2 regions of the Pseudarthrobacter sp. ATCC 49987 genome follow, and region 2 is predicted to be linked to the other one. Evidence: riboswitches for the same ligand, from Rfam matches in the RefSeq annotation. Region 2 holds a riboswitch; the other holds the start of a gene.
The links. Region 2 has a riboswitch for thiamine pyrophosphate ahead of GXK59_RS19930 (sodium:solute symporter family transporter). Riboswitches for the same ligand answer to the same signal wherever they lie in the genome.
Positions count from the first base shown of each region.

Region 1: another riboswitch for thiamine pyrophosphate. It lies ahead of GXK59_RS18890 (ECF transporter S component); the one in region 2 lies ahead of GXK59_RS19930 (sodium:solute symporter family transporter).

Region 1 covers NZ_JAABNS010000001.1:4,077,228-4,081,115, reverse strand. The annotation lists gene GXK59_RS18895 (ABC transporter ATP-binding protein) at 1-1,192, opposite strand, end outside; gene GXK59_RS18890 (ECF transporter S component) at 1,209-1,883, opposite strand; TPP riboswitch at 1,949-2,092, opposite strand; gene GXK59_RS18885 (heme-degrading domain-containing protein) at 2,286-2,846, shown strand; gene GXK59_RS18880 (DUF4386 family protein) at 2,843-3,604, opposite strand; gene GXK59_RS18875 (DUF4235 domain-containing protein) at 3,735-3,888, shown strand, end outside.
Region 2 covers NZ_JAABNS010000003.1:69,960-73,847, forward strand. The annotation lists partial or broken gene thiE (thiamine phosphate synthase) at 1-196, opposite strand, end outside; partial or broken gene thiM (hydroxyethylthiazole kinase) at 193-1,028, opposite strand; TPP riboswitch at 1,020-1,123, opposite strand; TPP riboswitch at 1,263-1,379, shown strand; gene GXK59_RS19930 (sodium:solute symporter family transporter) at 1,369-2,832, shown strand; gene GXK59_RS19935 (LuxE/PaaK family acyltransferase) at 2,829-3,888, shown strand, end outside.

The DNA.
Region 1 (3,888 bases), on a different contig from region 2:
GCTGGGCCTTCCACTTGTACGGATCAATCCCCGCGCCGGCGCTGAGCTCCAGCGTGGCGGAGACCGTGCCGGAGACCGGCGCGAGCAGGCCGGCGAGTGTCAGGGCGAAAGTCGACTTCCCCGAACCGTTGGGGCCGGTGATGGTCAGCGCTTCCCCGGCACGGACCTGGGCCACGATGCCGGACTGCACCGGCGCCGGCGGGATGGGCCGGAAGCCGCCGCGGAGACCGGACCGCCGCGGCCGTTCGCGCGAGACGGCCAGGCCCTCCGCGGCCAGCAGCAGCCGCGCGGTATTGGCACCGGCAGCACCGGCGGCACCGCCAGCACCGGCAGCACTGGCGCGGCGAGCCCGGGTCTGCGGCACGTAACCGGGCACCCAGACACCCGCTGCGGTGAGCATGTCCCGCGCCTGCGCCAGCACCTGGTCCGGCGGCCCGTCGATCAGCACGGCGGAGTCCGTGGCCGAGCCGGGCTGCAGCACCACGATCCGGTCCACGAGGTCTTTCCAGACCGCGACCCGGTGCTCCACCACCACCAGGGTGGCGCCGGTCTTGTCCACGCAGCGGCCGACGGCGTCGCGGACTTCCAGGACGCCGGCCGGGTCCAGGTTGGCGGTGGGTTCGTCGAGGAGAATCAGCCCGGGGCGCATCGCGAGGATGCCGGCGAGCGCCAGGCGCTGCTTCTGGCCGCCGGACAACGCCGACGTCGGATGGTCCAGCGGCAGCCGGCCCAGCCCGACGTCGTCGAGCGCTTCCGCCACCCGGGTCCAGATGTCGGCCGGCGACACGGAGAGGTTTTCCGCACCGAAGGCGACGTCGTCGCCGAGGCGTGAGAGCACCACCTGCGTTTCCGGGTCCTGCTGCATCAGTCCGGCCCGGCCGCGCCGGGCCCGGGGCGCGGCGCCGTCGATCAGCAGGCTGCCGGACTCGTCGGCGTCCTCGGCGTCCGCCGGAGCACGGCCAGCGGCAAAACTAACAGCACCGTCACCGGAGGAGCTGTCGCCGAGCACCCCGGCCAGGGCGTGGAGCAGCGTGGATTTGCCGGCGCCCGAAGGCCCCAGCAGCAGCACGCGCTCCCCCGGCCGGATGTCCAGGTCCAGGCCGCTGACGGCGGGCCGGGACCGGCCGGCGTGCCGCCAGCCCCAGCCGCGAGCGGTGATCGTAGCCGGGCGGACCCGGTCGAAAGATGTCATGCGCAGTGTGCGGACATCAGGAGAAGACGGGCTCCGTGGCCGCCTTGCGGGAAGCGAAGGAACTCAGCACGCCGGTCCTGGCCAGGCCCCGGGTGGCGAGCCAGGACAGCCCGCCGGCGATCACGGCACCGGAGATGGCGGTGAAAATGACGTAGGCGAGCTTGTCGCCGGCGGCGTACGCGATGTTCCAGCCCCAGGGCAGGAACGAATCATTCAGCCCGCAGAACAGGCCGGCGCCGGCACCGGCCAGCAGCGACACCGGCAGGTTGAACTTCTTGTACATGAACGCGGCGAAGACCAGTTCGGCGCCAAGGCCCTGCAGGATGCCGGAGATGAGCACCGTGGTGCCGTACTGCGAGCCCATGATCAGCTCGCCGGCGGCCGCCACGGTCTCGCAGAACAGTGCGGCGCCCGGCTTGCGGATGATGAGCATGCCCAGAACTGCCGGGATCATCCAGCCGCCGGCGTAAAGCCCGGTGAGCGGCGGGTAGAACGCGTTGACGGGGGCGGAAATGAGGTTGGCGCCCTGGGACCAGGCCCAGAAGATGACGCCGCCGGCCACGGCGATCAACGCGGCCACCACAATGTCCACAACACGCCAGTTGTGGGTGCGTCGGGTGGGTGTCGTGCCAGAACCGGGGCTGGCGGATTCGTGCTGGCCGGATTCGTGCTTGGCAGATGTATCAGTCATATCGTCCTCCTGAGGAACAGGAGGGGAGAGTGCCCCGGGTCCGCAGCTTCCGCTGCCGCTCCGTGCACTCTGAGAACTCGACTCCCTTGCGCCGGTACTAACCGGATCAGGTTCGAGGGTCTGCGGCTGTCCGCACTCTCAGCGCCCACCTGTGGTTTCCCCGGATTCCTCCGGTGATGCCCGACGGCGGCGCTCCCCTGTCGTATCTAATATTGCCCTTGTGGGCGTGGCCCAGTTTACACCCGTGGAGCATTATTTTTCCGGGGCCGGCCGTCACAATCCTGGACCGTCCGAAGCGGTGTCCCGGACCGGCCTGCTTGGTAGAGTCGGCACAGCATGGGAACACCGGACGCCGCCACGGCCGGCTGGCTGCCGGCAGCCAACTAACGGAAGCTGAATCACTTGACGAACTCACCAGTGCCTTCCCCCGACTACGATCCGGATTCCGCGGAACCGCAGCCGCACGGGTCCCTGGGTGCGCTGATCGGCCGCATCCTGGCGGAAATCGAGGAACTGCGGTTCCGGTCCTTCAGCAAGGACGACGCCCTGGACCTCGGGCTCCTCCTGGTGGAACTCGGCCGGCATCGCTCCCACCCGATCGCCATCGACATCACCAAGGGCGAGCAGGTGCTCTTCCATGCGGCGCTGGAGGGCGCCACCCCGGACAACGAACACTGGATCAGGGCCAAGCAGCGCACGGCCGTGCGCTACGAAGTCCCGTCGCTGCTGGTGGGTCTTCGGGCCCGGGCGGCCGGGCGGAGGATCGAGGACAACGCCTGGTTCGACCAGATGGAGTTTGCCGCCCACGGCGGCGCGTTCCCCATCTACCTGCGCGGCACCGGGATGATCGGCACCGTCACGGTGTCCGGGCTGCCGCAGAAAGCCGACCACGAACTGGTGGTCGAGGCCCTGTCGGAAATCCTCGGCCGCACTGCGTCTCTGGCTGGACCGCCGGGACGCTAGCCCGGCATCCCCCCGGCTCCGCTGCGGGGTGTCCGCCCGGCCAACCGGACCAGCGCAATCCCGACGGCCACGAACCAGACCCACATCAGCACGCCGTAGCCCCAGTAGAACTCCGGGACGGCATGCCGGAGCGCCTCCGCAACAACACCCAGGCCGCCGGTGGCGATCCCCAGCCACGCGAGGGTCCGTGGCAGCACCCCCTTCAGCATGACGACGGAGATCAGCAGGATGCCGAGCGCTGACAGGACACCGACGACGGCGGGGGTGTTGTTCTCGGCGACGATCGCCTCGGCGGCGGTCGAGTAGCGGAGCCGGGCGGCGCCGTCGTCCGCGCCGGCGTAACGGTCGCTGAGGTATACCAGCACGAGGGAGCCCCGGCTGGTGACCGGGACGGCGAGGATCAGCGCCCAGGACAGTGCGCCGATCACGGCAGCCAGCAGGGCCAGGCCTTTGTCGAGCGGGGCCAAGGCCACGAAGAGCGCCACGAACACGAGCACCGGCAGCATGTTCGGCACCATCCACAACAGCTGCTCGGCAATGTAGATCCCCTTGTTCCGCGCGATGAACTCCAGTGTCGCGGCGCCTCCGTGGACCGGTGGCGGGGCGGCGAAGTCCAGGACCAGCGCGATGACCAGGAGCACCACAAAGAGCACCGAGGCAATGCCGGCCCAGAAATACAGCCGCCGCGAGGTCTGGCCGTCAGCCGCTGGGGCGGCCGGCGCGGTGCGGCCGGGCGAACTGGTTTGGGGCTTTTCCATGCTCGAAGTTACGTCCGGCCCGCCCCGCCGGACAGGGGCGTTGGTCCCGGCCGCTTCCCTGGCTGGACCCTCCGGCAAGGAACGCTAGGCTAGGGGAAGCCCTGTTTCCTCCCGCAAGGAGTTGCGAAGAATGAACATCTTCATCAAACTGCTCGGCACCGGCATCAGCCTGCTCGCCGGCTATGTCGGCACCAAGCTCGTTGACACCATCTGGGAGAAGTCCACGGGCAGCAAGCCGCCCAAGGGCCACGACGACGACGTGCCCACCACGCTGCGCTCGGCCC
Region 2 (3,888 bases):
CCGCGACGGCCTCGAGCAGTTGAAGCAAATCCCGGGCGGGGGCTTCCTTGTCCCGCACCTGGATCATTGTGGCACCTCCTGCCACCGCCGCGGCAGCAACAGCGGCGACTGTCCTTGAACCGCACTGGCGCGTATCGGTCACTAGGTACAGCGGCAGATGCTGTCTGATGTCCGTCCTGAAATTGCGCCAGCTCATCGGGTGCTGCCCGGCGAATCCACGGGGCGGAGGCTCAGCCCCGAGACGACGTCTTCGGGGGTGATGCCCGCGAGCCGGTCAAGGAATTCCACCGCGAAACTACCGGGACCTTGGGCCCGCTCCGCAGCCTGCTCAGCAGCAATGGTGTAGACCCCTGTGGCCGCTGTTGCCGCCAGCAGGGGGTCTTCGGTCAGGGAAGCAAAGGCTGCCATCACCGCGCCAAGGGCGCATCCACCACCGGTAATCTGGGTCAGCCAGGCGTGCCCGTTGGCTACACCCACGGTTTCCCCGTCAGGGCCCACTATCAGATCCACCGCGCCCGATACCGCCACTGCCGAAGCAGACGACATAGCCAAATTTCTCGCAGCCTCCAGGGCATCCGAAGGTGCTTCTGTTGAGTCCACGCCCCCCGGCTTCCGGCACCCACTCCGGCCAGGACGAGAATCTCCGAGGCATTGCCGCGGATGATGCGCGGGCCCATCCCGGCAAGCTGGTGCGCCAGCCCGGTACGCACGGACAAGGACCCGATGGCAACCGGATCCAAAACCCAGGCAGTCCCGGCAGCATTGGCGGCAGAAACGGCCTCGATCATCGCGATCCGTTGCCCGTGCTGCGGGGTCCCCAGGTTGATCAGGACCCCTGAGGCCACGGGGGCGAACTGGCTTGCTTCCTCCGGGATATCCACCATGGCCGGAGCGGCACCGATCGCCAGCAGGACATTGGCGGTGAAGTTTGTAACCACAGCGTTGGTAAGGCACTGCACCAGAGGGCTCCGGACCCTCAATTCTTCAAGCAGCTGAGCACAATCGGACGAGGTATAGCCAATAGCCATCCGCGACATCCCTTCGCTAGTTCGAACTAGATCAGGTTCAACGGGTGTTTATTCTCAGCTGCATTCATGGGTCGGCAGCACCCCGTGTCACTGCTGCTACCTTAGCGGTTCGTTGCAAGAACCAGGGAACGAACCGAACCGGCTGACAGCACCCGGTTTCGGTTTCGTGCCCGCGGAAGTAGTGGACACAAGTGGGCGGATGTTGAGCGCCGGGACCAGCGCGACTACAGTCGAATGCTGTAGAGCGGGAGCTCGGGTGTGGACCGGGCTGAGAGGGCGACTGAAAGCGTCGCCGACCGCAAGAACCTGTCCGGGTAATGCCGGCGAAGGGATAACTTCGATGCTTGCACTTTCCACCACTGTCATCATTTTGATCGTCGTCCTGGGACTATTCGCTTGGGTCGGCCTCAGGGTCGGACGCGACCGTGATCTTGATGAGTTCGCTGTGGCACGCAACAGCCAGAGCGGCCTCGGGCTGGGTCTTTCCTTCTTCGCCTCCGGCGTAGGCGCGTGGATTTTGTTCGCAGCGCCCGAAGTGGGTGCTTCGACGGGCTTGGCGGGAGTGCTGGGATACGCGGTTGCCATCACGGTTCCCCTGATCGGACTCGTCCTCATCGGCCGGCGGCTGCGGGCTCTGGTTCCCGAAGGCCACAACCTGATCGAGTTCGTCCAACTTCGCTACGGACGGACGATGCACCTCTACGTTCTGGCTATTTCGATGCTCTACATGCTCGTCGCTTTGGCTGCTGAACTGACCGCCGTCGGAGCGGTGCTCGGACGGCTGTCCGTCATGGACCCGCGTCTTGGCATTGCCGCCGTCGCAGCTATCACTGCCCTTTACACCGCTTACGGAGGGCTCCGCGCCTCGATCCGCACCGACCGTTGGCAGTCATGGATGTTGTTTGCCCTGCTGATCGTCGTCGGCGCTGTTCTCTTCACCGGCCTGTCCCGGGAGGATGTTCCAAGCGACCCGGCACTGTTCACCGTGGATGTGACCGGCATAGAGGCGGCGCTGACGCTCATTGTGGCGGTCACGGCCACCACCTTGTTCCACAACGGTTACTGGCAGCGGGTGTGGGCAGCCCGGGACGGGCGTGCGCTGACCCGCGGGGCGATCATTGGAGCGGTAACGCGTTTCCCGGTGGTCTTTGCAGCAGGCATGGTGGGACTCCTTGCAGCAGCCTACGGTGTGGCTCTTGGGACGCCGCCCGTTCCGTTCTTTGCCCTGCTGGACCTCCAGCCCGGGTGGGTCCTTGCGGCAGTTTTGATCCTCACCCTGGCCCTGGTGGCCTCCACGGTGGACACCCTGCAGAACGGCCTGGCCGCTGTCGCTGTCACGCATGTCCCTTCCATGGGCTTGACCGGGGGACGGATTGCCACGGTCGTGTTTACCGTCATCCCGGCCGTGGTGGCGTTCCAGGGGTTCTCGGTGCTGCGCCTATTCCTCATAGCTGACCTGTTTTGCGCCGCGACCATTGTGCCGGCCTTGCTGGGTTTGTGGCACCGTTCCACCACTGCCGGTGCTATCAGTGGTGCGTTGGCCGGCCTCGCTGCCGCCCTAGGTTATGGATTCGTGGTGGGCGGCAGTCTGCCCGCAGCTGTTGCCGTAGCAACGTTCTCGGAAGGACTCGCGCTGCCGCCGTTCCTCGCCGCGCTCTCCGCCTCAGCGGCCGTGACTATTCTGGTGTCCCTGGCAGCACGCCGGAGCACCAACCTGGCCAGCCTCAATGCGCGGGTAGTCCCGTTGCCCTCGCTCTCTGGAGCGCCCGGTGCCATCGAAAAGACGCCGGAGAACATCCGATGACTGCCGCTCAGGACACCCCGGCCCCGGGCATCCGCGACGGACTGGACCTGCGGATTCAGTCGTACATCGAGCGCGGCGCCGCTCCGGCGGAACCGGATGATTCCGAGTTCGGCCAGCTCGCCTTAGACCTTTTTGCCTATCAGTACGACCACAATCCGGCCTACCGGCGCTTCTGCCGCTCACGTCGGGCGGAGCCTGGAAGGCTCACCAGCTGGGAACAGATCCCACCTGTACCGTTGGCCGCGTTCAAAGAACTCACCCTCGCCTGCGAGCCACCGGAAAAAGCCGCTGCAATTTTCATGACCAGCGGCAGCACCAACCCCGGCCAGCGGGGACGCAACCACCACCCGCACCTTCATCTGTACGACGCGTCGCTGCGGGCCGGTTTCGCCCAGTACTTCCTGCCTGACCGCGAACGCATCCCACTGCTGGTCCTCAATGCCCGGCCTCAGGAACAGCCACACTCCTCCCTTGCCTACTTCTTCGGGCGGCTGGTCGACTTCTTCGGCGCACCTGGCAGCGCCTACTTTATGGACAAAAATGACCTGCAGTGGCGCAGCGTCGCAGCGGCCCTGCAGGAAGCAGAGGCAACAGGGGAACCTGTCGCCTTGCTCGGCACCTCCTTCGCCTACGTCCACCTCCTTGACGCCTTCGAAAAGGAGGGTCTTTCCTTCCGTCTCCCGAAGGGAAGCCGACTGCTTGATACCGGAGGGTTCAAGGGACGCTCCCGCGAAGTATCCGCCGAGGACCTGCGCGACCAGTTCCGCCGACGCCTGGGAATACCTGATCCCTGGTGCGTCAACTACTACGGAATGACCGAGATCAGCACCCAGTACTATGACACCACCCTCCGGGACTCCTTACAGAGAATCCACAATCAACCCCGCCACAAGGTTGCACCTGCATGGACGCGGATCCGCGTAGTGGACCCCGAAAGTGGAGCATCCGCAGCCCCCGGACAAAAGGGCCTGATCGTCCACTACGATCTGGCCAACCGGGGGTCCTGCCTTGCCGTACTCGCCGAGGACATCGGTTACCTCACCCCGCCGGGTATCC